DNA from 4 places in the Streptomyces sp. CA-179760 genome. Region 4 is predicted to be linked to each of the others. Evidence: riboswitches for the same ligand, from Rfam matches in the RefSeq annotation. Region 4 holds a riboswitch; each other region holds the start of a gene.
What was found. A riboswitch is a leader RNA that binds a small molecule or an ion and turns the genes downstream of it on or off. The one in region 4 is predicted to bind cyclic di-AMP.
Positions count from the first base shown of each region.

Region 1: linked by a shared signal. The riboswitch ahead of ACQEV8_RS26115 (transglycosylase SLT domain-containing protein) and the one ahead of ACQEV8_RS06675 (C40 family peptidase) in region 4 are both predicted to bind cyclic di-AMP.
Region 2: linked by a shared signal. The riboswitch ahead of ACQEV8_RS17650 (transglycosylase family protein) and the one ahead of ACQEV8_RS06675 (C40 family peptidase) in region 4 are both predicted to bind cyclic di-AMP.
Region 3: linked by a shared signal. The riboswitch ahead of ACQEV8_RS27270 (NlpC/P60 family protein) and the one ahead of ACQEV8_RS06675 (C40 family peptidase) in region 4 are both predicted to bind cyclic di-AMP.

Region 1 covers NZ_JBNJLZ010000001.1:5,737,788-5,744,852, reverse strand. Annotated here, with positions in the region: gene ACQEV8_RS26130 (ATP-binding cassette domain-containing protein) at 1-399, opposite strand, end outside; gene ACQEV8_RS26125 (LolA family protein) at 441-1,709, opposite strand; gene ACQEV8_RS26120 (polyprenyl synthetase family protein) at 1,954-2,964, opposite strand; cyclic di-AMP (ydaO/yuaA leader) riboswitch at 3,474-3,644, shown strand; gene ACQEV8_RS26115 (transglycosylase SLT domain-containing protein) at 3,648-4,382, shown strand; gene ACQEV8_RS26110 (HAD family hydrolase) at 4,346-5,194, opposite strand; gene ACQEV8_RS26105 (GNAT family N-acetyltransferase) at 5,381-6,451, shown strand; gene ACQEV8_RS26100 (glycosyltransferase) at 6,493-7,065, shown strand, end outside.
Region 2 covers NZ_JBNJLZ010000001.1:3,975,541-3,982,605, forward strand. Annotated here, with positions in the region: gene ACQEV8_RS17635 (DUF501 domain-containing protein) at 1-464, opposite strand, end outside; gene ACQEV8_RS17640 (FtsB family cell division protein) at 518-994, opposite strand; gene eno (phosphopyruvate hydratase) at 1,115-2,395, opposite strand; gene ACQEV8_RS17650 (transglycosylase family protein) at 2,727-3,428, opposite strand; cyclic di-AMP (ydaO/yuaA leader) riboswitch at 3,433-3,599, opposite strand; gene ACQEV8_RS17655 (transglycosylase family protein) at 3,827-4,792, opposite strand; gene ACQEV8_RS17660 (cytochrome P450 family protein) at 4,941-6,227, opposite strand; gene ACQEV8_RS17665 (hypothetical protein) at 6,319-6,687, shown strand; partial or broken gene ACQEV8_RS17670 (nucleoside triphosphate pyrophosphohydrolase) at 6,719-7,065, opposite strand, start outside.
Region 3 covers NZ_JBNJLZ010000001.1:5,964,370-5,971,434, forward strand. Annotated here, with positions in the region: gene ACQEV8_RS27260 (hypothetical protein) at 281-634, shown strand; gene ACQEV8_RS27265 (hypothetical protein) at 612-1,640, opposite strand; gene ACQEV8_RS27270 (NlpC/P60 family protein) at 1,717-2,889, opposite strand; cyclic di-AMP (ydaO/yuaA leader) riboswitch at 2,898-3,056, opposite strand; partial or broken gene pcrA (DNA helicase PcrA) at 3,360-5,836, shown strand; gene ACQEV8_RS27280 (M23 family metallopeptidase) at 5,903-7,065, opposite strand, start outside.
Region 4 covers NZ_JBNJLZ010000001.1:1,529,311-1,536,375, reverse strand. Annotated here, with positions in the region: gene bioB (biotin synthase BioB) at 1-1,142, opposite strand, end outside; gene ACQEV8_RS06700 (8-amino-7-oxononanoate synthase) at 1,294-2,421, shown strand; gene ACQEV8_RS06695 (DUF397 domain-containing protein) at 2,518-2,748, opposite strand; gene ACQEV8_RS06690 (helix-turn-helix domain-containing protein) at 2,758-3,618, opposite strand; gene ACQEV8_RS06685 (ATP-binding protein) at 3,832-4,290, shown strand; gene ACQEV8_RS06680 (DUF6328 family protein) at 4,372-4,983, opposite strand; gene ACQEV8_RS06675 (C40 family peptidase) at 5,067-5,540, opposite strand; cyclic di-AMP (ydaO/yuaA leader) riboswitch at 5,544-5,678, opposite strand; gene ACQEV8_RS06670 (hypothetical protein) at 6,102-6,410, opposite strand; gene ACQEV8_RS06665 (ATP-dependent Clp protease proteolytic subunit) at 6,418-7,053, opposite strand.

The DNA of each region.
Region 1 (7,065 bases), 4.2 Mb from region 4:
GGCGGCCGGGTCGGCCGAGTCGTACCGGATGAGGTTGTCGCGGCCGGAGAGGAAGCCGTAGAGGGCCGGGCCCTCGATGAGGGCGCCGACGTGCGGCAGTACGGCGCGGGTGGCCCGGGGCATGGGCCGGCCGAGGACCCGCGCCGTGCCGGAGGTTGCCTCGATGAGGCCCATCAGCATGCGGATGGTGGTGGTCTTGCCGGAGCCGTTGGGGCCGAGGAAGCCGAAGACGCTGCCCGCCGGGACGGTCAGGTCGAGACCGTCGACGGCGAGCTGTCCGCCGCGGTAGCGCTTGGTGAGCGCGCGGGTGGCGATGACCGGTTCCCCGGTCTCCGCATCCGCATCCGTGCCGCTCGGCTCCGGCGCCCGCTCGGGCTCCGTGGCGGACGGTTCGCCCATCGGCTTCCTCGTTCTCTCTGCGTCCCGTGGTGGCAGGGGACCTACTTGCCGGCGTCGGCCGCCTTCACCAGTGCGTCCTTGGTGACCAGGCCGACGTAGACCTTGCCGTCGTCCGTGATCAGGGCGTTGACCAGACGGGTCGAGAAGACCGTGCCCGAGCCGAACTTGCCGGTGACCTTGTCGCCGAGCGAGCTCATGAAGCCGCCGAGGTCGCCGCCGGCCTCGCCGGAGGGCACGCCCTCGCCGCCGGTGTCGAAGGTGGCTATGGAGTTCCAGCCCTCGCCGATGGTCTTCATGCCGTCGAGGCCCTTGCCGAGGTCCTCCTCGGACTTCGGGAGGGACTTCGGGGCGTGCCGAGGGGCCTCCCCCTTGTCGAAGCCCTTGCCGAAGCCCTTCTCGATGCCCTTCTCGGAGCCCTTCTCGTGCGCCTTCTCCTCCGTGACCTTGGCTCCCTTCGGCGGGGTGAAGTCGAAGGTCGACGCGGCCGGCTTGGCGAAGCTGACCTGGGTGAAGCCGGCGTCGACGACGGCGGAGCCACCGCTCGCCGGGGTCAGCGTGAACTTCAGCGGTGTGCCCGTCTTCGCGTCCACGGCCACGGTGATCGCACCGACCGTCGAACCGGACTGCTTCGGCTTGATGAGCAGCTTGTAGGCGTCCCGGCCGGCGACCTGGGCGGTGCCGTCCACGGTCACGGAGGTCGTGTCGTCGGCGGCCTTGAGGGCCTCCTCGGCGAAGTCCTTCGGCGTGGCCGGCGGCTGCTGGTCCTTGCCGTTCGCCTTGCCGCTCTCGGAGGCCGTGCCGTGGTGGACCTCGTTCGACTTGCTGTCGTAGGCCCAGACGTCCTTGCCGTTGTGGATGATGCTGTACTCGGCGGCGTTCTCCAGCAGCGACAGCTTCTGCTTGTCCGGGCCGTCGGCCGCGACGCGCAGGGTGTGCGTACCGGAGGCCAGTTCGGTGAGCTTGGCCGTCGGGTCAGCCGAGGAGCCGCCCTCGCCCTGGCTCGCGGCCCCGGACATCAGGCTGCTCTCGAGACCGCCGAGGTCCGGCAGCCCGAGGTCCGTGCTGATCTTCACGGTGCCGGACAGCTGCTGGACGTCCGACTTCGCGATCTTCTCGATGAGCTGCTGTGCGGTGATCTTCGGGAGGTCGGGGTCACCGGAGTCGGCGAGCGCGGGGACCAGCCCGATCGTCGCGGCCGCCACCCCCATCACCGTGACCGGTACGACGTACCGCGCGGCCTTGCGCCGTCCGGAACGCTGCTCGTCGACCTCCCCGGCGGTCGTGCTGTCGTCGGATCCATACGGTGCCATGTGTGCCCTACCTCCGTGGTCGGCGGCGGCTGTCCGTGTCGTCCACGCACTCGTCCCTGAGCCGCCATTCTCACCCGAACAGGTGAGGAGTGGTGTTTTTCCGTGGTGTCCATCTGACCAAATCGGCCAGGGAAATACGTCAGACCCCGGACTCAACTCCACGTACTGCTGGGGTATGACACGGAGGAGTGGCTCCTCCCCCGACCCGTAGGGGACGGGGGCCACTTCGGGCGCCGCTTCGGGGCTAGCCCGCCCGGTGCACCACCGCGTCGCACAGCTCCACGAGGGCCGTCTTCGCGGCGCACTCGGGCAGGGGGGCCAGCGCCGATCGGGCGTCCTGGGCGTAGCGGACGGTGTCCTTCCGGGCCTGTTCCAGCGCCGGGTGGGCGCGCAGCAGGCGCAGGGCCTCGGCGTGCCGTTCGTCGTCGGTGAGGTCGGAGTCCAGCAGCTCGCACAGGGCGATGTCGTCCGCGAGGCCGAGCCGTGCCGCCCGCTCACGCAGCCGCAGCACCGGCATGGTGGGGATGCCCTCGCGCAGATCGGTGCCGGGCGTCTTGCCGGACTCGTGGGAGTCGGAGGCGATGTCCAGGACGTCGTCCGCGAGCTGGAAGGCGACGCCGAGCCGCTCGCCGTACTGGGTGAGGACGTCCACGGTCGTCTCGTCGGCGCCGGACATCATGGCGCCGAACCGGCACGACACCGCCACCAGCGAACCGGTCTTGCCGCCCAGCACGTCCAGGTAGTGCTCGACGGGGTCGCGGCCGTCCTGCGGTCCGGCCGTCTCCAGGATCTGCCCGGTCACCAGCCGTTCGAACGCCTCGGCCTGCACCCGCACGGCCTCCGGGCCGAGGTCGGCCAGGGTGTGCGAGGCGCGGGCGAAGAGGAAGTCGCCGGTGAGGACCGCGACGGAGTTGTCCCAGCGGGCGTTCGCGCTCGCCACCCCGCGGCGCACGGTCGCCTCGTCCATCACGTCGTCGTGGTACAGCGTGGCGAGGTGGGTCAGCTCCACGACGACGGCCGACGGCACGATCCCGGGCGCGTACCGGTCACCGAACTGGGCGGAGAGCATCACGAGCAGCGGACGGAACCGCTTGCCACCGGCCCGTACCAGGTGCTGGGCGGCCTCCGTGATGAAGGGCACCTCGCTCTTGGTGGCCTCGAACAAGCCTTCCTCGACAGCCGCCAACCCGGCCTGGACATCGGCTTCCAGAGCCTGGTCCCGCACGCTCAGCCCGAATGGCCCGACGTCGGTCACGAGGGGTCTCCTGTCTGCTGTGTCTGCCGGTGATTACGCGGATTGTCGATAGGTCGCTGCCATCACTCGAGTCAGCGTATCCGGTCACGTTTCGATCACCGCCAGCGCCCATGGTTACAGGCCGGGTGGTATCTGATCACGACCGTTATGTTTTCGATCGGGCCATAAGACCAGACATTTGTCGACTTACCAGCTGATAGTGAGATATTCACGATTTGCCATGACGATTGAGCAAATTACCTTTGACGGCAATTGCCCCACGGGCTTGTGATCAGTGAGTTGAGTCACGTTAACCCCTTTACCGCCCCACCCCGACATTGACCCGTACCGCCTTCAGCCGAACGCCAGTTGAGTCTTGGCTCTCGCAAAGGATCAAGCGGACCAAACACCCCCGACCAAGGTCAACCGCGCGATATGTGACTCCGGCGCTTGTTCCCGACATGTGCTCTCGCATACGTTCCCGGCCAGTCCGGCGGACGCCGAATCCTGCCGCCGCCCGGACCCCCACACGAACCGACTCACTCACGCAGGGCAGGAGCGGGGGACCCAGGTAAGTCGCCGGTCCGCACAGCGGCACGGCTCGGGGTGAAGCCGCGCACGGCAGTACACCGCCGTACGCGGCCGGGCACCTCCCGGCCCGAACCCGACAGCTCACCTCGCAGGCGCCGGAGAGGAATTTCGCCATGGCCGGACGAGGCAAGCACCGTCGCCCCAGAACCAACCCGCTCACCCGAGGTATCGCCATCGCCGGCACCGGCGGAGCGGCACTCACCCTCCCGCTCCTCGGCGCGACCCACGCGAGCGCCGTAGAGCCCCAGGCGGTCAAGCCCGCCAAGTCCCTCACGTACACCGTGACCAAGGGCGACTCGCTCTACCGCATCGCGGACAAGTACGACGTCTCGGGCGGCTGGAAGAAGCTCTACAAGGACAACCGCTCCGCCATCGGCGACAACCCGAAGCTGATCCACCCGGGCCTGAAGCTGAAGGTGTCGACGACCAAGGCGGCCGCCGCCCCGAAGAAGGCGACCAAGTCGTCCGCCCCGGCCAAGCCGGCCGGCGGCGTCGCCAAGGCCACCCAGGCCTCCGCGAAGACCTACGCGAACAACCTCGACGGGTGGATCCGCGAGGCGCTGGACGTCATGGCCCAGAAGGGCATTCCGGGGTCGTACGACGGCATCTACCGCAACGTCATGCGCGAGTCGTCCGGCAACCCGCAGGCGATCAACAACTGGGACTCGAACGCCGTCGCGGGCACCCCGTCCAAGGGCCTGCTCCAGACCATCGACCCGACCTTCCAGGCCTACCACGTGGACGGCACGTCGTGGGACCCGTACGACCCGGTCGCCAACATCACCGCGGCCTGCAACTACGCGGCCGACCGCTACGGCTCGATCGACAACGTCAACGGCCCGTACTGAGCCGTCCCGCCCAGGAGTCGCTCGAGGACGACGGCGATGCCGTCGTCCTCGTTCGACAGGGTGATCTCGTCGGCCACGGCCTTGAGTTCGGGATGGGCGTTCGCCATCGCGACGCCGTGGGCGGCCCAGTCGAACATCGGGATGTCGTTGGGCATGTCACCGAAGGCGATGGTGTCCGCCGGCCTCAGCCCCAGGTGCTCGGCGGCCAGCGCCAGGCCTGTCGCCTTGGTGACGCCGCACGGCTGGAGCTCGACCGTGCCGGGCCCCGACATCGTCACCGTCGCCAGTGAGCCGACCACCGAACGGGCCGTCGCCGCCAGCTCGTCGTCCGTCAGGCAGGGATGGCGCAGCAGCACCTTGCTGATCGGCTCGCCCCACAGGTCGTCGCGCCGCTCGACCCGTACGGCCGGCAGGGTCGGGTGCGGCATGAGATAGCCCGGCTCGATGAGCGTGAGCCCGTCGACCCCGTCCTGGTCGACCGCCGCGTACACCTGCCCCACCTCGGCCTCGATCTTGCCGAGCGCGGTCTCCGCCAGTTCCCGGTCCAGGGTGATGGACCACAGCAGCCGGTCCGCGCCGGCGTCGTACACCTGCGCGCCCTGCCCGCACACCGCGAGCCCCGTGCAGCGGAGGTCGTCGAGGAGCGGTCGCACACGCGGCGCCGGCCGGCCCGTCACCACGAGGTGCTGAGCACCGGTGTCCGCCACCCGCGCGAGTGCGGCGAGCGACCGGTCGGAGAGGGTGTCGTCGCCGCGCAGCAGCGTTCCGTCCAGGTCGGTGGCGATGAGTGAATATGCGATGGGTGCGGCCATGATCTGAGAATACGGACAGCGCGCCCCTTCGTTTCATCGCACAGTGGACACCGATTGCCCGGTTGAAGGCCTCTGCACCGGTTGGCAACAACATGGTCCGCTACCTACCGTCGAGGCCGTCTCGGGCGGTACCTTCCAAGTGTCCAGGGGGGACTTGATCGGGGGGTCAGGTTGAGCAGTGGGCGCATTCGCGTGGCTGGGCCCGGGGAGCTCGGCGAAGGGGAAAGGGAGCGCTGGCGCGCACTGCGCGCTGCCTCCGAGGCACCACGCAACCCCTTCATGGAACCGGAGTTCACCGAAGCCGTCGGTCTGGTGAGGCCGCGGGCACGGGTCGCGGTGGTGTACGAAGGGCGGGAGCCGGCCGGTTTCCTGCCGTACGAGCGAGGGCCGTTGGGGCAGGGCCGGGCGATCGGGCTCGGTGTCTCGGACGCGCAGGGGGCGATCCTCCTGCCGGGGCTGGACCTGGACACGGGCCGGCTCCTGAGGGCCTGCTCGATGTCGAGCTTCGCCTTCGACAACCTGGAGGCCGAGCAGCGGCTGTTCGTCCGGTACGCGGCCGAGGAGCACGCCACCTACGTCATCGACGTGGAGAAGGGCTACGACACCTACGAGTCGGTGCTGCGCGCCCAGTCGCCGAAGTTCCTGAAGACCACCCTGGCCAAGGAACGCAAGCTGGGCCGGCAGGCCGGCGAGACGCGGTTCGTGTTCGACGAACGCGACCCGGCCGCGCTGCGCACCCTCATGGAGTGGAAGTCGGCGCAGTACCGCAGGACGGGCCGGCAGGACCGCTTCGCACGGGAGTGGATCACCCGGCTCGTGGGACGGCTGGCCCGGACCCGGGCACCGGAGTGCGCCGGGACGCTGTCCGTGCTGTACGCCGGAGAGCGGCCCGTCGCCGCGCATTTCGGACTGCGCTCGGCATCCGTCCTGGCCTGCTGGTTCCCGGCCTACGACCCGGAGTTCGCGAAGTACTCGCCCGGTCTGGCGCTGCATCTGCGCATGGCCGAGGCGGCGGCCGCCGAGGGCATCGGCATGCTCGACCTCGGGCGGGGCGCGGCGGAGTACAAGGACGCGCTGAGAACGGGCGAACTGCCCGTGTACGAGGGCGCGGTGACGCGGCCGGGGGCGGGCGCGGCACTGCACTGGCTGAGCCGCGAGCCGGCGCGCCGCGCGCACAGTTTCGTCCGGGGCAGGCCGCGGCTGGCGGCGCTGGCCGCACGGACCCTGAAGGGCGCGGCTCGGCTGCGCCGTACCTGAGCACGAGTTCGTACCTGACACGAGTGGGGGGTGAGGGGCGCATGGCTCGTTCGGCGCGTGCGCGGGAGGAGATACGTCGGTTCCTGGACATCGGGGCGGTGCAGGTCGCCGAGTTGGACCTCGACGGACTCGACGGACTCGACGGACTCGACGGTGAGGAGGCGGTGCTCAGACCCGGTCCGGGGAGCCCGCCGGTGACGCACGGCGAGGTGTTCGTGCTGGTCCGCAGGGGTGGGCGGCCCGTGGGCACGCTGCTCGGGCGGGTGCCGGAGGGGGCGGACGCGCGGGTCGTGCTGGAGGAGCGGGCGCGGGCGGAGTGTGCGGCCGGGGACGTCCAGGATGCCGGGGAGCCCGGGGCCGCCGGGGAGCCCGGGGCCGCCGGGGCCGCCGGGGCCGCCGGGGAGCGTCCGTACGCCAGTGTCGTCGTCGCGACCCGGGAGCGGGCCGGGCAGCTGGCCCGGGCGCTGGACTCGCTGCTGGCGCAGGACCATCCACGGTTCGAGATCGTCGTCGTCGACAACGCGCCCGTGACGGACGAGACGCGGGAGCTGGTGGAGCGGAAGTACGCCGAGCGGGTGCGGTACGTGTGCGAGCGGGTGCCCGGCCTCGCGGTC
Region 2 (7,065 bases), 2.4 Mb from region 4:
ATCGCCTCGTCGCCGAGCGGGTTCACCCCGGGCCCCGCGGCCAGCGAGTGGCCCACGAGCACGTGCAGGCATTTCACCCGGTCGGGCATGCCGCCCGCGCTGGGGAAGTTCCTCAGCTCCTCGATCTCGTCGCGCCGCCGGATGTAGTCCTCGTGCGCCGCCCGGTACGCCGCCGCCAGTTCGGGGTCCGAGGCCAGCCGCTCGGTCATCTCCTTCATCACGCCGTTCGCCTCCAGCGTGCCGATGGCCGAGGCGGCGCGCGGGCACGTCAGGTAGTACAGCGTGGGGAACGGCGTGCCGTCCGGCAGCCGAGGTGCCGTCTCGACGACGTCGGGCTGCCCGCACGGGCACCGGTGCGCGATCGCGCGCAGACCGCGCGGGGGCCGACCGAGCTGCTGCTTGAAGGCCTCGACGTCCGCGTCGGTGGGCTCGGTGCGCGGGGTGATCGGCGGGGGCGTTTCCATGACTGTCTTCAGGCTGTCTTTCTTTGAGTCAGATATCTGGCTGGCGTCCGGGCTCACCGGTCGGAGGCGTCGGACTTGTCGACGCCGTCCCACACGTTGGCGTACCAGGGGCGGTCGGCCGTCCCGAGCACGGCGTGCGACTGCCGTGCCGCGTGCGGGTCGACGACGATGAATCCCGTCTCCCCCGGCATGACGTAGTGCAACCGCTGCCGGATCTGCTGCTCCGCGTACGCGTCGTCCTGCCAGCGCGCCTTCTGGTCGCGCAGCCGTTCGACCCGCTCGCGGGCCTGCTGCTGTTCGCGCTGGAGGTCGTCGATCTCGGCGCCCTGGGAGACGTACTCCCGCATCGGGTAGGCGAGCGCCACGATCAGCGTGCACATCACCAGGGCGAGCAGCGCGGCCCGGCCGGTCAGCCGGGAGCGGCGGGCCTGGCGCCGGGTCTGGGAACGGTAGACCCGGGCCGCGGTCTGCTCGCCGAGCAACCGGATCCTGGTCGCGGTGGAGAAACGGTCCCGGTCCTTCACGGCCATGTCTCCCCGCTCTCCCGCTGCACCGTCATACGCGCGTACGTCCCCGGACACGGTACGGGACCGAGTACGGGGACGTACGTACGACTGGCTAAGGCTTGACCCTTAACGGGTCAGCCCGGGTCAGCCCTTGAAGCGCGGGAAGGCGCTGCGGCCGGCGTAGACCGCGGCGTCGTCGAGGATCTCCTCGATGCGCAGCAGCTGGTTGTACTTGGCGACGCGCTCGGAGCGGGCCGGGGCGCCGGTCTTGATCTGGCCGCAGTTGGTGGCGACGGCCAGGTCGGCGATGGTGACGTCCTCGGTCTCGCCGGAGCGGTGGGACATCATGCACTTGAAGCCGTTGCGCTGGGCCAGCTCGACGGCGTCCAGGGTCTCGGTCAGCGAGCCGATCTGGTTGACCTTGACCAGCAGGGCGTTGGCGGCGTTCTCGTCGATGCCGCGGGCGAGGCGCTCGGGGTTGGTGACGAACAGGTCGTCGCCGACGAGCTGGACCTTGTCGCCGAGCTTCTCGGTGATGGTCTTCCAGCCGTCCCAGTCGTCCTCGAACAGCGGGTCCTCGATGGAGACGAGCGGGTACGCGTCGACGAGCTCGGCGTAGTACTCGGTCATCTCGGCGGCGGAGCGCGTCTTGCCCTCGAAGGTGTAGGCGCCGTCCTTGTAGAACTCGGACGCGGCCACGTCGAGCGCGAGGGCGATCTGCTCGCCGGGGGTGTAGCCGGCCTCCTTGATCGCCTCGAGGATGAGGTCGAGGGCCTCGCGGTTGGAGCCGAGGTTCGGGGCGAAGCCGCCCTCGTCGCCGAGGCCGGTGGCCAGGCCCTTGCTCTTCAGGACCTTCTTCAGCGTGTGGTAGACCTCGGCGCCCCAGCGCAGGGCCTCGGAGAAGGACTCCGCGCCGATCGGGGCGATCATGAACTCCTGGATGTCCACGTTGGAGTCGGCGTGCGAGCCGCCGTTCAGGATGTTCATCATCGGCACCGGCAGCAGGTGCGCGTTCGGGCCGCCCAGGTAGCGGAACAGCGGCAGGTCGCTGGCCTCGGAGGCGGCGTGAGCGACGGCGAGGGAGACGCCGAGGATGGCGTTGGCGCCGAGGGAGCCCTTGTTGTCGGTGGCGTCCAGGTCGAACATGGCCTGGTCGATCAGGCGCTGCTCGGTGGCGTCGTAGCCGACGAGCTCCGGGCCGATCTGCTCGATGACCGCGAGGACGGCCTTCTCCACACCCTTGCCGAGGTAGCGGTTCGAGTCACCGTCACGCAGCTCGACGGCCTCGAATGCGCCCGTGGAGGCGCCGGACGGAACGGCGGCACGACCGGTGCTGCCGTCGTCGAGGCCGACCTCGACCTCGACCGTGGGGTTGCCTCGGGAGTCCAGGATTTCCCGGGCTACGACGACGTCGATGGACGGCACGAGCATCTCCTTCTTATGTGACGCGGGTACCCGGGTCGCGTGGACCCGGCGAGGTGCGGGCCGTGGTGGCTCGCGACATGAGCCTAACCGGCTCGGGCCGATCGGCCACCGGGTCGCCCACCCCATGGACAGAACCGAGAGTAAATTGTTTCCGAACGGAACAAAGACGGTCACGGAAAAGAGCCGCGGAAAAGAGCCGCGGAAGAGACCGGCAGTGACGCCCGGCAGACATGACCCCGCCCCGGCGCGTACGGGGGAACACGCACCGGGGCGGGGAGCCCGTGGGGACGGGGGCCGCCCCCCCCTTGAGGGGGGGGCGGAGGGCCGCTGCTTACTTCAGGTGCAGCTGCTGGCCCGGGTAGATGAGGTTGGCGTCCTCGACGATCTCCTTGTTCAGCTGGAACAGCTTCTCCCAGCCGCCCTCGACCTTCTTGTCCGACGCGATCGAGCTGAGGGTGTCACCCTTGACGACCTTGTACTCGCCGTCGCCCTTCTTGACCTTCTTGCCGGTCGGGGTGGTGACGGTCTTCTTGGCGGCCGGGCGCTCGTCGGAGCGGGAGGCCGGCTGCTGCTGGGTCTCGCGGGACTCGGTGCTCTGCTGGCTCTGCTGCGAGGAGCTGCCGGAGTCGTTCGAGGAGGAAGCGGAGGAGCCACCGCCGGAGGCGTTCGACAGGCCCTTGCCGCAGACCGGCCAGGCACCCTTGCCCTGACCCGCGAGGACCTTCTCGCCGATCTCGATCTGCTGAGCCTTGGTGGCCTGGTCGGCGGTGGCGGCGTACTTGGTGCCGCCGTAGCCGGACCAGGTGGAGGCGGAGAACTGCAGACCGCCGTAGTAGCCGTTGCCGGTGTTGATCGACCAGTTGCCGCCGGCCTCGCACTGAGCGACGGTGTCCCACTCGGAGGCGGTGGCGGCGGACGCGCCACCGGCCGCCATCAGCGGGGCGGCGACAGCGGCGCCGGTGACACCGGCGACGGCGATGGCACGGCTGGCCTTGGACGGACGGCGGTGCTTGCCCTTGCTGGAAAACAGCATGGAAGGATCCCCTCACCGACGCCTGCGAGGTGAGCTGTCGGGTTCGGGCCGGTTGAGTTGCCCGGCCGCGCCCCTCCCGGGACACGGCTTCACCCCAAGCCCTTCCGGCACAACCGGCCGGTCGGGCACCTACCTTGGGTCCCCCGCTCCTGCCTACGGCGCTTGACGCGACGACTGTTCCCGTACGGCCGCTGGCAGGATTCGGCGTTGCGGCGCCGGGGCTCGTGGTGACGAGCGGTCCCGACCGTAGCCACGCGATCCGCCGAATTTCAAAGACGATCAGGGCTTCTGAGATCTATCTCTCACGGGCATCAAACGGGACATTCGCCGCGAAACATGATGCGAACTCGCGCGGTTTCGGGGCGACTTCCACCCCCGTTTCCGCACTGCCCGAACCGCTACTTCTCGTCCGCTTCGCCCTCGACCGCGAGCTTCTGACCGGGGCGGATGAGGTTCGGGTCGGTTCCGACGGCCTTCTCGTTCTCGTCGTAGAGCTCGTGCCATCCGCCGCTGATGTCAAGGGAGTCGGCGATGGACCAGAGGCTGTCGCCGATGCCCACGATGTAGGCACCCTCGGACGAGTCGCCGGAGCCCTCGTCGCTGCGGTCGTCTCGCGAGGCGTGACGGCCCGACTCGTCCGTACGGCCGTCCTCGGACGTGTGGGTCTCGTCGGCACTGGGACCGCGGTGACGGCCGGAGCCGGTGTCGGTCCCGGTGGACGTCGAAGAGTCGTCACCCTGCCGCGAGTTGCCGGACTCGCCGCTCCCGGGCGTCGCCGACGGGGAGCTGTCGGGCTCCTGACCCCGCGAGGTGGACTCCTCAGAGTCGGGCGAATTGTCGGACTTGGAAGATTCGCCCTTCGAGGTCGACGACTCATCAGAAGAGGGCGAGTCGGACGGCGAAGGGGACGACCCGAGAGAGTCGAGCAATCCGGATGAATCCGACGAATCAGATGACTCGGATGAGCCGTCCGAGTCGGACGACTTCTTGTCCTGCTCCAGACCGGAGAGCAGCCCGCAGGTGCGCCAGGCGCCGGCCCCCTGGTCGGCGAGGATTCTCTCGGCCACGGCTATCTGCTGGGAACGGCTGGCCAGGTCGGCGCTCGGGGCGTAATCGAGACCGCCGTGGTTCTCCCAGTCCTCCTGCGACAACTGCAGGCCGCCGAAGTATCCGTTGCCGCTGTTCTGGCTCCAGGCGCCACCGGTCTCGCAGTCCGCGACCCGGTCCCAGGTCGTGCCGTCGGCCGCGCTGGCGCCGGTGGCTCCGAGGAGCGGGATCGCGATGGCGGAGCCGGTCACTCCGGCCGCGACGAGGAGAGCCGGAGCCTGGCGGGGGCGACGGTGCCGACCGTTCCCGGAGAGCATACGGAGACCTTTCGCGAGACAGCAGTGACCGGCGCGGAGCCGGGTTTTCCCGGGCCGCACCGATGATGGGTGAACGTATAGGCAGACGATCACTTGTCACAAGTTAATGCCGCGTAGATCACGTGAAGATCACAGGACTGACGGCGTGTCACCTTTGGGTATGTGTGTATTTCACCGGCGCGGGCGTGAACTCCACCGGTAGTGTCCGCAGCCCGCGCATGATCAGGCCGCCGCGCCACCTCAGCTCGGCCGGGTCGGCCGCGAGCCTCAGGTCCGGGAGGCGGGTGAGGAGCGTGGCGAGGGCGGTCTGGCCTTCCAGGCGGGCGAGCGGGGCGCCGAGGCAGTAGTGGATGCCGTGGCCGTACCCGAGGTGCTGGTTGTCGCGGCGGGAGAGGTCGAGCACGTCCGGATCGGCGAACCGCTCCGGGTCCCGGTCCGCGGCGGCCAGGACGACGAGGACCGGCTCTCCGGCCTCGACGCGCTGTCCGCCGATGGTGAGCGGCTGCGTGGCGAAACGCCAGGTGGCGAGCTCGACGGGGCCGTCGAAGCGCAGGAGTTCCTCGACGCCGGTCTCCAGGAGGCCGGTCTCCCCCGCGACGAGGGACGCCTGGAGCCGGGTGCGCTGCTCGGGGTGGGTGAGCAGGGCGTAGGTGCCGTTGCCGATCAGGTTCACGGTCGTCTCGAAACCGGCGAACAGCAGGATGAAGGCCATGGCGGCGGCCTCGTTCTCGGTGAGGTGCTCGCCGTGGTCGGAGGCCCGGATGAGACCGGAGATGAGGTCCTCGCCGGGAGTGGGTTCGGCGGGGAGCGCCTCCCGCTTGCGGTGGATGAGGTCGGCGAGGTAGCCGCGCATCTTCTTCACGGACCGCGCCACGCCGCCCCGGGGTCCGCCCTGGTGACGGATCATCATGCCCGCCCAGTCCCGGAAGTCGTCCTGGTCCTCGCGGGGGACGCCGAGCAGGTCGCAGATGGCATAGATGGGGAGCGGGAAGGCGAACTCGTGGATCAGGTCGGCTGACCCCTGCTCCGCGAATCCGTCGATGAGACCGTCGGTCAGCTCCTGCACCCGCTGCTCGAACTCGGCGACCCGGCGAGGTGTGAACGCCTTGGACACGAGCCGCCGCAGCCGGGTGTGGTCCGGCGGATCGATGTTGAGCAGATGCGTCATCAACTCGGCCTTGCGCTCACCCGGGATACCCGTCTTGCCCTTGGCGTGCGCGGGTTCTTGGTGATGCGCCGGGTTCTTGGAGAGCCGGTTGTCGGCGAGGGTCTGCTTGGCATCGGCGTACCGCGTGACCAGCCAGGCCTCGACACCGCTGGGAAGCTTGGTCCGGTGCACGGGGGCGTGCTCGCGGAGCCAGGCGTAGGCGGGGTAGGGGTCGGTGGCGAACTCCCACGAGAACAGTTCCGGCACCCCGGGCACTTCATGTCGCATGCCATGACCCTACGCAGCGGCTCCGGCGGCATCGGCCGCCACTGTCAGAGGTCATCGCTACTCTGACCGCTTCGGGATCAGGGAGGGCCGGATGCCTGACGGCGTCTTGATCGCGGAGAGCCTGCGGGCCGGGGCCGAACGGTCCGGCGTCCCGCTGCGTGTCACGGAGATCACCAGGGTGGAGGTGGAGGGAGCGGCGGCCGGGCAGCCGCGGTTGTGGACCCTGCTGGACTTCGCGGCTGAGGAGGCCGACGCGGAGCGGCTGGGCGAGAGGCTCGCCGCCTGCCTGGACGACTCCGGGTGCTGGTACGTCAGCTACAGCACGGCCGGGGAAGCGTTCGTGGTCTTCGCCGGCCGGGTCTTCCGCTACCCGCGCGGTCAGACGGAAGGGCGTCGGCAGGCACGGGAGCACGGCCGGTCCATCGGGATTCCCGAAGCGCAGCTGGACTGGCAGGACTGACCCGCCGGGCACCGTCTCCCGCCTGTCGCTCTCAGCCCTCGGTCTCCCTGATCGCGTCCCGGTAGGCGCGGGCCGCCGCTCTCAGGGCCGCCTCCGGGTCCACGCCCTCCGACTCGGCGCGGACCGCCAGGGCGAGGAGGTCGTAGCCGATGCCTTCTACGGGTGGGAGGGGGATGTCCAGGTTCGCTGTGCGTGCCCGGGAGGCCAGCTTGGCGGCGAGGGCCAGGCCGGGCTGGCCGAGGGGATGCCCTCGGTGACGGAGGTGCGCTGCTTCTCGACCGCCTTGGTGCGCAGCCAGTGCTCCTTGACCTCCTCGGGGGTGGTAGCCGTCTCGTCGCCGAAGACGTGCGGGTGGCGGTGGATCAGCTTGGCGACGAT
Region 3 (7,065 bases), 4.4 Mb from region 4:
CCCGGGCGGCGGTGGGGAGCCGGTCACCTGGAGGAGGACGCTAAACCTCGCCATGGCGGCCCCGTGGCCGGTGCGCGGAACTGTTCCGAGCTGTCCCGAGAGGACCGACGGTGACCGTATGCGACTGTGATCCCGTCTCGGCGCCGTCGCCTTAACTCAGCGTGATGACCGATGCGTTGATTTCCTGGGCGAGTGCCGATGATCGGGTGCTATGGGGCGCATATATGCATCGGTGGGCCGGTGTCGGGCGGATCGGACTCCCTGATTAGGCTCCGGCCTCATGGACGTTCTCATCCACCTCTTCGTCGGCCTCCACATCATCGGCATCGCCTCGCTCCTGGGCGGCTTTCTCACCCAGATGAAGGCGATGGGCGAGGGCACCGCCCGCTACACCCCGGCAATGCTGCACGGCGCGCTGACGATGCTGGTCACCGGCGTGATCCTGGTCGGCCTCAACCAGGCCGACGACCAGTCGGTGAACAACATCAAGATCGGCGTGAAGCTGGCCCTGCTGATCGTGATTCTCGGCCTGGTCTACGTGAAACGGGACGACGAGAAGGTGGACAAGGGCCTGTTCGGCCTGGTCGGGCTGCTGACCACGGCGAACATCTTCATCGCCGTGCTCTGGACCTGACCCGTCGGCCGGGCCGGGAACCGGACCCGGCACCGGACCACGCCGAGGTGGCCGTCCAGACGGCGGCCACGAGCCACGCGGCCACCGCGATCCACAACAGCGCCTCCCCGAACCCGTCGAGCCAGGAGACGTCGAGGGCGACGGCGACGGCCAGTGCCGCCGTCCCCGTCTTGGCCCAGGTGAACACGGTCGCCCAGCGGCGGACGTCATGGCGGGGCCGGGGCCACAGGAACTCGGCGGCGAGCAGGACGGCGTAGCAGACCAGCGCGAGCACGAGCAGCACGACGGTCACGGTGCGCAGGACGTCCCGGTCGTCCTCGTTCCACAGGTACAGACGCGCGCTGTCGGCGCTGATCAGCCGCGCCCCGGCGAGCGCCGAGAGGGCGAGCGCCCCGCCCGCGAGCCAGTGATCGCCGGTCCCCCTGGCCACCTGCCGCACATCGAAACGGATCAGGGCGAGGACGTACAGCACCAGTCCCAGCCAGAACAGCACCAGCGCCCCGTGCGCGAGCCAGGCCGCCGAGTCGGCTGCGGCCAGCGTGGCGCCGAGCACGGCGAGCCCCTGTGTGGCCATGCAGCGCGCGAATACCGTCCCGGGCCTGCGCCGCTCCCCGCCCTGCGGGACGAGGACGAGCGGCACCGGCCAGAGCACGACGGCGAGCACCAGCATCGTCACAGCCAGCGCCTGTGAGCTGGCCGCCGAGAAGGCGGTGCCCAGGACGGCTGTCGCCGCCACGGTGGTGAGGGCAGTCGTCGTCACGCTCTCGAGGACGCCCGGTCTGCGCGTATACGCCCGCCACCTGGTCCCGGCCCGCAGCAGCCGCCGGGTGAAGTCGGCGGCGAACAGCAGCCAGGCCGCGCAGGCGAGACCGAGGGTGATGCGTGAGAGGACCTCGTACCCCGTCAGATCCAGACCGACCGACAGGGTGCCGGTCGCCAGCACGGCGGCACTGGCCGCCGGAGCGCGCTGCGCCCACCAGGCGACAGAGGGGGAGGGGCCGGGCATGGGGCCGATGCTAGGAGGCCCCGCGCGCGTTACGGGCAGGCCACGCGCGCGGGGTCCCAAAAACCTGCGAGACCCGTCAGGCCGGCCGCACCACGCTGTGGATCGACGACTCGCCGTCGTAGTAGATCGACTCCTCGCGCACGTACGTGCCGGGCTTCGGAGCGTGGATCATCATGCCGTTGCCGATGTAGATGCCGACGTGGGTGACATCGTCGTAGAAGAAGACCAGGTCACCGGGCCGGGCGTCGGCCAGGGGGACCGTGGTGCCGGCGTTGACCTGGTCGTAGGTCGTGCGCGGCAGGGTCACCCCGGCGGCCTTCCATGCGGCCTGGGTGAGGCCGGAGCAGTCGTAGGAGCCGGGGCCGGTGGCGCCCCAGACGTAGGGCTTGCCGATCTGGGCGCGGGCGAAGGCGAGCGCCTTGTCGGCCTTGGTGGCGTACGAGGAGTCGGGCGCGGTGGACGACGAGGACGAACCCGACGAGGAGGAGCCGCTGTCCTGCTGCTGGGCGGCCTCCTGCTCCTGCTCCCGCTCCTTCTGCTGCTCGGCCTGCTGCCGGGCCAGCTCGGCGGCCTTGCGGGCGGCCTCCTCCTGCTTCTCCTTCTCGATCGCCGCGAGTCGCGCCTTCTCCTCGGCGGTCAGCTTCGACAGCAGCTCGCGCGCGTCGGCGAGCTTCCTCTGGACGGTCGCCTTGGCCGTCTTCAGGTCGCCCTGCGACTCGGTGAGCGTCTCGAGGCTCTCGGCGGCCTCCTGACGCTTCTCCATCGTCTCTGACTGCTGAGTGATGTAGTCGTCGACCGCGACCTTCTGACGGCCGGTCATCCGGTCCATCAGCTGGGTCTGGTCGAAGTAGTCCTGCGGGGTGTCCGCGAGCAGGAACGTCGCCGTGTCCGGGGCGGAGGCGCCGGTGCGGTACTGGGCGGCGGCGAAGGTGCCGAGCTCCTCCCGCGCCTCGTTCAGCTTCTCGGTGCGCTGGGCGACGTCGTCGAGGAGGGTGTCGACGCGCTTGCGCTGCTTGGCGGTCTTCTCCTTCGCCCCGTTGTACTTCTCGGTCGCGGACCCCGCCTGGCGGTAGAGGTCGTCGACCTTCTTCTCGACTTCTTCCAGGCTGGGCTTGTCGTCGGCCTCGGGGGCGGCGTTGGCCGACTGGGACAGCAGGGCCACGGAGGTGAGGGCCGCCGTTGCGAGGGCGGGGGTCCGTATACCTGCCACGCGCGAACCCGTAGGACGCGACTTGCGGTGCGACGCCAAGGGAGGCGACTCCTTCCATGCTCCGCCTACCGGGTTAGCTGTCGGGTTCGGGCGGGTGCTTCGGAAGGGTTGCCCTACGGCCTTCTCCGGAAAGGGAGTCGGGCCGATTCACCCCGGGGTCTCGGTTGGGTCCCCGGCTCTGGCTGCCGCTGCGGCACGCCGGACTCGGCGGAGGCCACGCGGCCCGGCGAGGTTCGCCGGTGCGGGTCGTGTGGCCTCCTCGCACGGTAGCCAACTCGTGTGGTCCTTGTGAAGGTTGATGGGTGATATGCCCGATACATTTCCGTGACCTTGCTCATGAACATCGCCGAGAGTGATTAATCGAGGGGGTTCGTCATTATTCAGGAGTAATTGTGAAGGGTGTAGCGGCCTGTGATCGCGTGGGCCTGGAGGGTGACAAGGGGGTTCTTTCGGCGATGTTCTCAGGGCGGCGGCGGGCTGTCAGTGGGGCGCCCTAGACTCGGAGAGCGATGAGCAGCCTCTTTGACGACAGCTTCCTGGCGGACCTCCAGGCCCAGCGGGGCCCCACGGACGAGCCCCCGCCGCCGCCCGAGGACGATCACGGACCGGAGTCGGTCCCGGACGATCTGTTCGGCGGGAAGTTCGATGTGCCGCCGGACCGCGACGCCTACTACCGGGGCGGCGCCGCGCGCCCGCCGGTGGACGCCGCCGCGCTCCTGGAGGGGCTGAACGACAACCAGCGCGCCGCCGTCACACACTCCGGCTCCCCGCTGCTCATCGTGGCCGGCGCCGGCTCCGGCAAGACCCGTGTGCTCACCCACCGCATCGCCCACCTGCTCGCCGAGCGGAGCGTCCACCCGGGCCAGATCCTCGCCATCACCTTCACCAACAAGGCCGCCGGTGAGATGAAGGAGCGCGTCGAGCAGCTCGTCGGCCCGCGCGCGAACGCCATGTGGGTGATGACGTTCCACAGCGCCTGCGTGCGCATCCTGCGCCGGGAGAGCAAGAGGCTCGGCTTCACATCGAGCTTCTCGATCTACGACGCCGCCGACTCCAAGCGTCTGATGGCCCTGGTCTGCCGCGACCTGGACCTCGACCCCAAGCGCTTCCCGCCGAAGTCCTTCAGCGCCAAGATCAGCAACCTGAAGAACGAGCTGATCGACGAGGAGGACTTCGCCGCCCAGGCCGCCGACGGCTTCGAGAAGACCCTCGCCCAGGCCTACGCGATGTACCAGTCGCGGCTGCGCGAGGCGAACGCCCTCGACTTCGACGACCTGATCATGACGACGGTCAACCTGCTGCGCGCCTTCCCGGACGTCGCCGAGCACTACCACCGCCGCTTCCGCCATGTGCTGGTGGACGAGTACCAGGACACCAACCACGCCCAGTACGCCCTCGTCCGGGAGCTCGTGGGCACCTCCGAGCACCCCGTCGACGTACCGCCCGGCGCGGACGACCTGCCGCCCGCCGAGCTGTGCGTGGTGGGTGACGCCGACCAGTCGATCTATGCCTTCCGCGGCGCGACGATCCGCAACATCCTCCAGTTCGAGGAGGACTACCCGGACGCGACGACGATCCTGCTGGAGCAGAACTACCGCTCCACACAGACGATCCTGAGCGCGGCCAACGCGGTCATCGAGCGCAACGAGTCCCGCCGCCCCAAGAACCTGTGGACCAACGCGGGCACGGGCGCGCAGATCACCGGCTATGTCGCCGACACCGAGCACGACGAGGCGCAGTTCGTCGCCGACGAGATAGACCGTCTCACCGACGCGGGCGAGGCGAAGGCGGGCGACGTCGCCGTCTTCTACCGCACCAACGCCCAGTCACGTGTCTTCGAAGAGATCTTCATCCGTGTCGGCCTGCCCTACAAGGTCGTCGGCGGCGTCCGCTTCTACGAGCGCAAGGAGGTCCGGGACGTCCTGGCCTATCTGCGTGTGCTGGCCAACCCGGAGGACTCGGTGCCGCTGCGCCGGATCCTCAACGTGCCCAAGCGGGGCATCGGCGACCGCGCCGAGGCGATGATCGACGCCCTCTCCCAGCGGGAGAAGATCAGCTTCCCGCAGGCGCTGAAGCGCGTCGACGAGGCGTACGGCATGGCCGCGCGCTCCACCAACGCCGTCAAGCGGTTCAACACGCTGATGGAGGACCTCCGTACGGTCGTCGAGTCCGGCGCCGGCCCCGCCACCGTGCTGGAGGCGATCCTGGACCGCACCGGGTACCTCGCCGAGCTCCAGGCCTCCACCGACCCCCAGGACGAGACCCGGATCGAGAACCTCCAGGAACTCGCCGCCGTCGCCATGGAGTTCGAGCAGGAGCGCGGCGAGGACGAGGGGGAACCCTGTCGGACTTCCTCGAGAAGGTCGCGCTGGTCGCCGACTCCGACCAGATCCCCGACGAAGAGGACGGCGACGGGGTCATCACCCTGATGACCCTGCACACCGCCAAGGGCCTGGAGTTCCCGGTCGTCTTCCTGACCGGCATGGAGGACGGCGTCTTCCCGCACATGCGCGCCCTCGGCCAGACCAAGGAACTGGAGGAGGAGCGGCGCCTGGCGTACGTGGGCATCACGCGCGCGCGGGAACGGCTCTATCTGACGCGCTCCACCCTGCGCAGCGCCTGGGGTCAGCCGTCGTACAACCCGCCCTCCCGGTTCCTGGAGGAGATCCCGCCGACCCACCTGGAGTGGAAGCGGACCGGTGCGACCGCACCGGCGTCCTCCGGGCCGGTCTCCGCCGTGGCGGCCTCGCTGTCGTCGTCCCGTTCGCGGTCGTCGGCGTCGGGCGCGTCCGGTTTCGCCACGCGCCGGACCGCCGAGAAGCCGGTCGTGTCACTGGCGGTCGGGGACCGGGTCACGCACGACCAGTTCGGGCTCGGGACCGTCGTGGCGGTCAAGGGCACGGGCGCGAACGCCGAGGCGACGATCGACTTCGGGGACAAGCCGAAGCGGCTGCTGCTGCGGTACGCGCCGGTGGAGAAGCTGTAGCCCTGTGAGCCGGTAGCCCTGTGAGGTGAGCCTCCGCCGGCCGGACCGGCGGGGGCTGCCGGGACGTTACGTCGGGTCGACGCCGTGGCTGCGCAGCCACGGGAGCGGGTCGATCGGCGAGCTGCCGCCCGGACGCACCTCGAAGTGCAGATGAGGGCCGGTCGAGTTGCCGGAGTTGCCCGAGCGCGCGATCGAATCGCCGGCCTTCACGGTCGTACCGGAGGGGACCGTGTAGGTGGAGAGGTGGCAGTACCACGTCTCCGTGCCGTCCTTCGCGGTCAGGATCAGCATGTTGCCGTAGGCGCTGTTCCACTGGGTGCGGACGGTGCCGTCGGTCGCGGCCATCACGGTCGTGCCGTACGAGACGGGGAAGTCGATGCCGGTGTGCAGGGACATCCAGTTGATGCCGGACTGGCCGTACTGGGCACTGAGTCCGTGGCGGGCGACCGGCATGGCGAACTTCGGGCGCAGCCGCTCCTTGCGGGCCGCCTCTTCCGCCGCCCGCTTCCGCTCGGCCGCCTGCTGGGCCTTGAGGTCGATACGTTCCTGCGTACGGCTGGCCCGGTCGGCGAAGTCGTCCGCGCCGGCGGAAAGACTCTGCAGCTGCGTGTCCAGCTTGTTGTTGGCGGCGGCGGGCTTCACCGGCTGCGCGTCGGCCGCGGTCGTCTGCGCCTCCGCGGCGCTGTCCTCGGTGAGGCTGCCGACCGACGCGGCGGCGATCCCCGCGACGCCCATCACGCATGCCGAGGGCACCGCGATGGTCATCAGCGCCGAGCGCTTGGGGGGCGTACGGCGGCGGGAGCGGGACCCGGCGCGCGAGGCCGCCCGCGCGGCGGTGCGCGGGCCGACCTCTTCCTGGCCGTCCAGGAGCGGGCCGACGGTGGGCAGTTCGCCGGTGGCGGCCGGCTCACCGCCGTCCGCGGCGGGGTCGTAGGGGGCCCCGGTGGCTTCGTCGTAGCCGACCTGCTCGAACGTCGCCGTCTCCTGCTGGTGGAAGGCGTCCGAGTGCTGCTCGTACCCGTCGGGGGACGGCGCGGCGGAGCCGTCGGAGTTCCACTGCGTGGCGTCGTAGGTGCCGGTGTCGAAGGCCTGCGTGCCCCATTCCCACTGCTGGGTCTGGTCGGCCGGATTGCCGGACTGGTCGGGCTGGAGCCAGTCGCCGGTGTCCCACTGGCCGGTGGCGTCCGGGGACCCGGCCTGCGACGGGACGACCGACAGCGGCTGCTGCT
Region 4 (7,065 bases):
CGGCGGCGCACGGCGACCAGGTCGGTCCGGGCCTCGGCGGCCGTACGGGCCTCCGAGACCTCCGGGGCGGCGTCGGCGGAACCACAGCCTCCACTGCCTTCGGAACCGCAGACCCCGCCGCCGTCGTGGCAGCCACCGCCGCGGTGCTCGGGCAGCGTCACCTGGTCGGTGCCCTCCACCTCGAAGCCGGCGTCCGCGATCATCTCCAGGTCGGCCTTGCCCGCCTGGCCCTCGGTGGTCAGGTAGTCGCCGAGGAAGATCGAGTTGGCCAGGTGCAGGGCGACCGGCTGCATCGAGCGCAGATGGACCTCCCGGCCGCCCGCGATACGCACCTCGACGTCCGGGCACACGAAACGCACCATCGCCAGGATCCTGAGGCAGCGCTGCGGGGTGAGGTTCCACTCCTTGGCCAGCGGGGTGCCCTCGACCGGGATCAGGAAGTTGACCGGAACCGAGTCCGGGTCCAGCTCGCGCAGCGAGTAGACGACGTCCACGAGGTCCTCGTCGCTCTCGCCCATGCCGGCGATCAGCCCGGAGCACGCCGACAGGCCCGCCGCGTGCGCCTTGCCGACCGTGTCCACCCGGTCGGCGTACGTGTGGGTGGTCGTGATCTCCCCGTACGTCGCCTCGGACGTGTTGAGGTTGTGGTTGTAGGCGTCGGCGCCGGCCTCGCGCAGCCGCTCGGCCTGACCGTCGGAGAGCAGCCCGAGACAGGCACACACCTCGACGCCCTCGTTGTTGTCCTTGATCGCCTTGATCGTGTCGGAGACCCGGTCCACGTCCCGGTCGGTCGGGCCGCGCCCGCTGGCCACCAGGCACACGCGCTTGGCGCCCCCGGCCACCCCGGCCGCCGCCGCGTCGGAGGCCTGGTCGGGTTTGAGCCAGGTGTACTTCAGGATCCCCGTCTTCGAACCGAGCCGCTGCGAACAGTAGGAGCAGTCCTCGGGACACAGGCCGGACTTCAGGTTGACGAGGTAGTTGAGTTTCACCCGTCGGCCGAACCAGTGCCGGCGCACCTTCCCGGCCGCGGCCACCACATCGAGCAGGTCGTCGTCGGATGTCGCGAGGACGGAAAGTGCCTCTTCGCGGGTCGGCAGCTCGCGCCGAAGCCCCTTGTCCACCAGCGTGTTCAGCAGGTCCATGAGAGCCGATCCTGTCCTACGGACCCGCTCCGGGCCAAGGAGAGTTCGTACAACAGAGTCGCTTCGAGGTGTGGGTATTGCCACATACTGACCTGCTGGTGGTCCCGCTAGTGTCTGTGCACTGCCTACAAAATCTCCCGGAGGACCACCCATGGCGTTCGGCTGGATCGACGAGCAGGCGCGAGTGCGCCGCCGCGCCGGACTCGTACGGACTCTGCGCCCCCGTCCGGCCGCCTCACCACTCCTCGATCTGGCGAGCAACGACTACCTGGGGCTGGCCCGCCACCCCGAGGTCACCGAGGGCGCGGCCCGTGCCGCGCGGGTCTGGGGCGGCGGTTCGACCGGCTCCCGGCTCGTCACGGGCAGCACCGAACTGCACGCGGAATTGGAACGGGAACTGGCCGAATTCTGCGGTGCCGAGGCGGCCCTCGTCTTCTCCTCCGGCTACGCGGCCAACCTCGCGGCGGTCACCGCGCTGGCCCCGCACGGCTCTCTGATCGTCTCCGACGCGGGCAACCACGCCTCGCTCATCGACGGCTGCCGGCTGGCCCGCGGCACCACCCAGGTGGTGGCGCACGCCGAGCCGGACGCCGTGCGCAAGGCACTCTCGGCACACGAGGGCGCGGCGATCACGGTGTCCGACACGGTCTTCTCGGTCGACGGCGACGCGGCCCCGCTCGCGGCGCTCGCCGCGGCCTGCCGGGAGCACGAGGCCGGACTGGTGGTCGACGACGCCCACGGCCTGGGCGTCCTCGGCGACGGCGGCCGAGGAGCCCCGTACGCGGCGGGGCTCGCGGGCGCCGACGACGTCGTCGTCACGGTCACACTGTCCAAGTCGCTCGGCAGCCAGGGCGGAGCCGTCCTCGGCCCCGCCCGGGTGATCGACCACCTGGTCAACGCGGCACGGACGTTCATCTTCGACACGGGCCTCGCCCCCTCGGCGGCGGGCGCGGCCCTGGCGGCCCTGCGGCTGCTGCGCCGCGAACCGGAACGGGCGGCACGGGCCCGCGCGGTGGCGGGCGAACTGCACGCACGCCTGACCGCCGCGGGTCTGGCAGCGGTACGTCCGGACGCCGCGGTGGTCTCGGTGCGTGCGCCCTCCCCCGAGGACGCCGTGCGCTGGGCGGCCGAATGCCGCGCGGCGGGCCTGGCCGTGGGCTGCTTCCGTCCTCCTTCCGTGCCCGACGGCATCTCACGACTCAGGCTGACCGCCCGCGCGGACCTGACCGGGGAACAGATCGAACGCGCTGTACGGCTGATCGGCGAGACGCGGCCATGAGTCGGCGTGACACGGCCGGGCGTCGCACGATGACGGTCTGAACGGGGCCGGACTGAAGGATGTCGGACTGAACGGCGAGGGACCGATCACAAACGGTCACATGCGGTCGACCGCAGCCGTGAACTCCGCCCAGCTCCTCGACGAGAAGAGCAGCGCGGGCCCGGCCGGGTCCTTGGAATCGCGCACGGCGAGCAGTCCGGCCCAGGGCGGGGTGTCCGGACGCGCGGTCTCGACGCAGTTGTTCGCGCCGGTGCTGTAGCTGCTGCGCAACCACCGCACACCGTGCAGTTCGGTGCTTGAGGGGACATGACGAGGCAGTGCACGCATGGTGCCTCCTTACGCGCCGGCGGCTGTCCCGGCGATGTAATCCAACGAGTCCTCGGGCGAAAGGGCGTGGATCTGAAGGGCGTTGAAGGCCTCCGTGTAGGCCTGGAGGTCTTCTTTCCGTTCGAGGTAGAGGCTACTCGTCAAGTGGTCGAGAACAACCACGTTCAGATCAGAAGTGCTCGAAAATGAGAAAACAACGAAAGGGCCGGTGACCCCGATGTGCGCCCCGGCGGCGAACGGCAGCACCTGGAGCCGCACTTGGGGCAGGCGCGCGGCCTCGACCAGCCGTTCCAGCTGCCGGGCCATGACCCCGGGCCCGCCCACCTCCCGCCGCAGCACGGCCTCGTCCAGGACGGCGCTCAGTTCCAGCGGCGGATCCGCGCGCAGCACGTCCTGCCGGGCCAGTCGCACCTCGACCAGCGTGTCGAGCCGGTCCTCCGGCAGTCCCTCCACGGCGGCCTTCGTCACCGCACGCGCGTACTCGGGCGTCTGGAGCAGTCCCGGGACGACGGTGGTCTCCAGCGTGCGCATCGCCGTGGCCTGGGACTCCAGGCTGATGAAGTCCCGGTAGGTCGGCGGCAGCACCCCGCGGTAGGCGTGCCACCAGTGGTGCCGGCCACTCCCGTCGTCCGACCCCGCCAACACCAGCAGCAGCTCGCGAAGTTGGGAGTCCGCAACACCGTAGGCGTCGAGGAGTAACCGCACATCGGCCGGTTTCACCCCGCTCGTGCCCGTCTCGATCCGGCTGACCTTGGACTGGTGCCAGCCCACCAGCCGGGCCGCCTCACCGCTGGTGAGACCCGCCGAGGTGCGCAGCGCGCGCAGTTCGGCGCCCAGTTTCCGGCGGCGCACCGCGGGACCGTGCTGCATGGGCTTCTCCTTACTCCTTCCGAGCCACCCCAATACGGTCTCGCGTCGTAGAGTTCACCGCTTTGGGCGACAGATATATGCATATCTTGGTGGATCGCCGCCCTTCGCGGGTGTTCTGGTGGCACTCTGGCGGCGAAGCACCAGTCCGGGACCGTACTCGAACCGTCCGCTCCGTGTCGGGTTGCGGTCCCGCGGGAAAGGGGCGACGTCGCCATGGCAGACCATTTGGAATCATCCGTCACTCTGCCGAGCGATCCCGCCTCGGTCTCCGCGGCGCGGGTCTACGTGGTGGACACGCTGGCGGAGTGGGGCCTGCCGGCGGACACGGAAGTGTCCGACACCGTCCGGCTCATCATCTCCGAGCTCGCCACCAACGCCGTCCAGCACACCTTCGGGCAGTCGCCCACCTTCACGGTGGACGTCGTGCTCGACCGCGACGAACGGCTGCACATCGGTGTCACGGACAGCCACCCGCGGTTCCCCAGACGGCTCCCCGCCGCCGTCCAGCAGGACAACGGCCGCGGCCTGGTCATCATCCGCTGGCTGACCGCCGAATGCGGCGGCAGGCTCAGGATCCGCCCCACCCGCGAGGGCGGCAAGACCATCTCGGTCGAACTACCGTGGACCGTCCCGGCCCAGCCCATGACGGCGGCGGGACAGCAGGAGCCGTAGTCTCAGCGCTGCGCGCCGGCCCCGAGCGCGCACACTCACCGGCGTGGCGGCGTCCGCGCCGCACCCTCCCCGCAAAGCCTGTCACCTGCGCCGCAGCGGAACCTCCCGGCGCGACGCTCCTTCCCGACGCGGTGCGGGAATCCTGAGGGTGTCCTGGGACGCCGCCTCCTCGACAGCCGGCTCCGGTTCCTCGCAGCCGCCGTTCACCGCCCCCCGCAGCCCCGCCCGCCGCACCAGCCGGGGGAGCACGCCCCACAGTCCGACGCAGACCAGGAAGGTCGCCGCCCCCGCGGCGATCCCGCCGGCCCGGCCGGTCGTCACGTCCACCACCAGCAGCACGGAACCACTGAAAGCGAACACCAGCACGATCAGGCCGGTCGTGGCCAGTCGCGAGGAGACCTGCACGATGCGGGGTTTCGCGCCCTGCTGGAAGAGCGAGCGGTGCAGCGCGGCCGGCGCGGTGAAGAGCGCCGCCGCCAGGACCGCCAGGAGCAGCGTGCTGACGTAGGTGAAGCGCTGGACCGAGTCGAGGGACGGGAAACGCGAGGTGAAGGCCAGCGACAGAAGGAAGGCGAACAGGATCTGTACGCCCGTCTGGGTGACCCGCAGTTCCTGGAGCAGCTCGACGAAGTTGCGGTCGGCGCGCTGCAGTGGTGTCTCGCCGCGTGCGGTGCAGGGACTGTGCTCGGCCATGACGCGACGGGTAACCACTTCAGCGCGTGTCACGCTCCCGGCGTGCGGCGGCGCGGCTCAGACGCCGCCGCACGCCGGGCGGATCACTTCACGCGCCCGTACCAGACGCTCTTGGTCCAGATCTTCTGCAGCCGCACCACGTCCCCGCTCTTGGGGGAGTGCCAGAGCTTGTTCTTACCCGCGTAGATACCGACGTGGTACACGTTCCGGCCCGAGTGGAAGAACACCAGGTCTCCCGCCTTGCGGTTCCCCGCGGAGATGTGGCGGGTCTTGTTGTACTGCTGGGCGGCCGTGCGCGGCAGCTTCTTGCCCGCCTTCTTGAACGAGTACAGCGTGAGGCCCGAGCAGTCGAACCGGTGCGGGCCGGTGGCGCCGTACTTGTAGGGCGATCCCTTCTTCGAGGCCGCTATCTGGAGTGCCTTGGTCGCCGGCGTGGCCGCCGCTGCCTCGGAGGAGAAGCCGGGGGCCACGATCGAGCCGCCCACGGCGGCGATGGTGAGGGCCGAGGCCGTACCGGCCCGGACCATGAGCGACGGGACACGATTGAGCGCAGTCATGCGCAACCCTTCGTCAGCCGCCTGTGAAGGATGACCTGTCGGATTCGGGCTGGCGAAGTTGCCCGGCCGCTGACGCGGCTTCACCCCAAGGGCTGCTCGGCTCCGGTCATGGCGTGACCGTCCCGGCGACCCGTCGTGCTTGGGTCCTCCACTCCTGCCGATCCACTCCTGTCGACCGGTCATCCAGGCGGCGGCAGGACTCGGCGTCCGCCCGGATCGCCCCGCCGCTGTGGCGGGGGCTTGTCGTCAGTCAGGGATCTTGACTGATGGTTGTCATGAAATCCCAACGGAACCGGGGATTTGTGTTGTTACTCACCACTCACCCGTTCGGGTGGACACGTCTGTGTTCGACCGGGTGTCTACCCCGCCGCAAAGCCCCGGACCAGCGATGGAATGTCCCATTCCGACTCTCCGCCCCGCGCGCCGCGCAACCGTGACGGTCCAAAAATTGGTGTCCCGTCTACTCCGAACAGCGGTACGTCGTTTGGCTCGTTTCGACTCAGTCCCGGACGCCGCGTCGACAGGGGGAGCGTCCGGGCCGACGGATCCGCCGGCTCCGCGTCAGCCGACGGACTCCGGGGGCAGGGTGACACGGGCGGTGCGGCGCTCGCCGTCCAGCACCCGCAGCGCCCGGGCCAGCGTCTCGGCGTGCAGTTCCGTCTCGCCGCGCTGGTGCATCAAGGCCAGCGCGTCACGCAGCGCGGTCGCCTTGCCGACCAGGGCCTGGGCGGCGCGCAGCCCGCGGTAGGTGTCGCCGTGCAGCGCCGGATTGATCCGGCCGAGCAGGTCCACGACCTCGAGGTAACGGTCGATCAACTCGGCCTCCGCGCACGTCAGCGCGGGCAGCGGAGGCAGTTCGGGCGGCAGCACCGGCGGCTCACTCTCCGGTCGGCGCGGCCATGGTGGCCTTGCGGTTGGGCACGATCCGGTCCACCAGGCCGTACTCCACCGCCTCCCGGGCGGTAAGGATCTTGTCCCGCTCGATGTCCTCGCTCACCTGCTCCCGGGTGCGGCCGGTGTGCCGCGCGAGCATCTCCTCCATGCGGGTCCGGATCCGCGTCAGCTCGTCGGCCTGGATCGCCAGATCGCTGGCCTGTCCCTGGACGGGCTCGGGCAGGGCGGGCTGATGGATCACCAGGCGGGCGTCCGGCAGCATGGATCGCTTGCCGGGCGTGCCCGCCGCCAGCAGCACCGTGGCGGCCGCCCCGGCCTGGCCCAGGCAGACCGTCTCCACGTCACACGTGACGTAGCGCATCGTGTCGTAGAGGGCCGTCATCGCGTGGAACGCGCCGCCGGGGGAGTTGATGTAGAGCTGGATGTCGCGGTCCGGGGCCTGGTGCTCGAGGTACATGAACTGGGCCATCACGTCGTTCGCCGAGATCTCGTCCACCGGAGCTCCGAGGAAGACGATCCGCTCCTCCAGCAGCTTCGAGTACGGGTCCATGGTCCGTTGCCCGGAACTCGTGCGTTCGGTGAACTCGGGCAGTACGTGACGGGCGGACGGTCGGGTCATGGCGAACCCCTC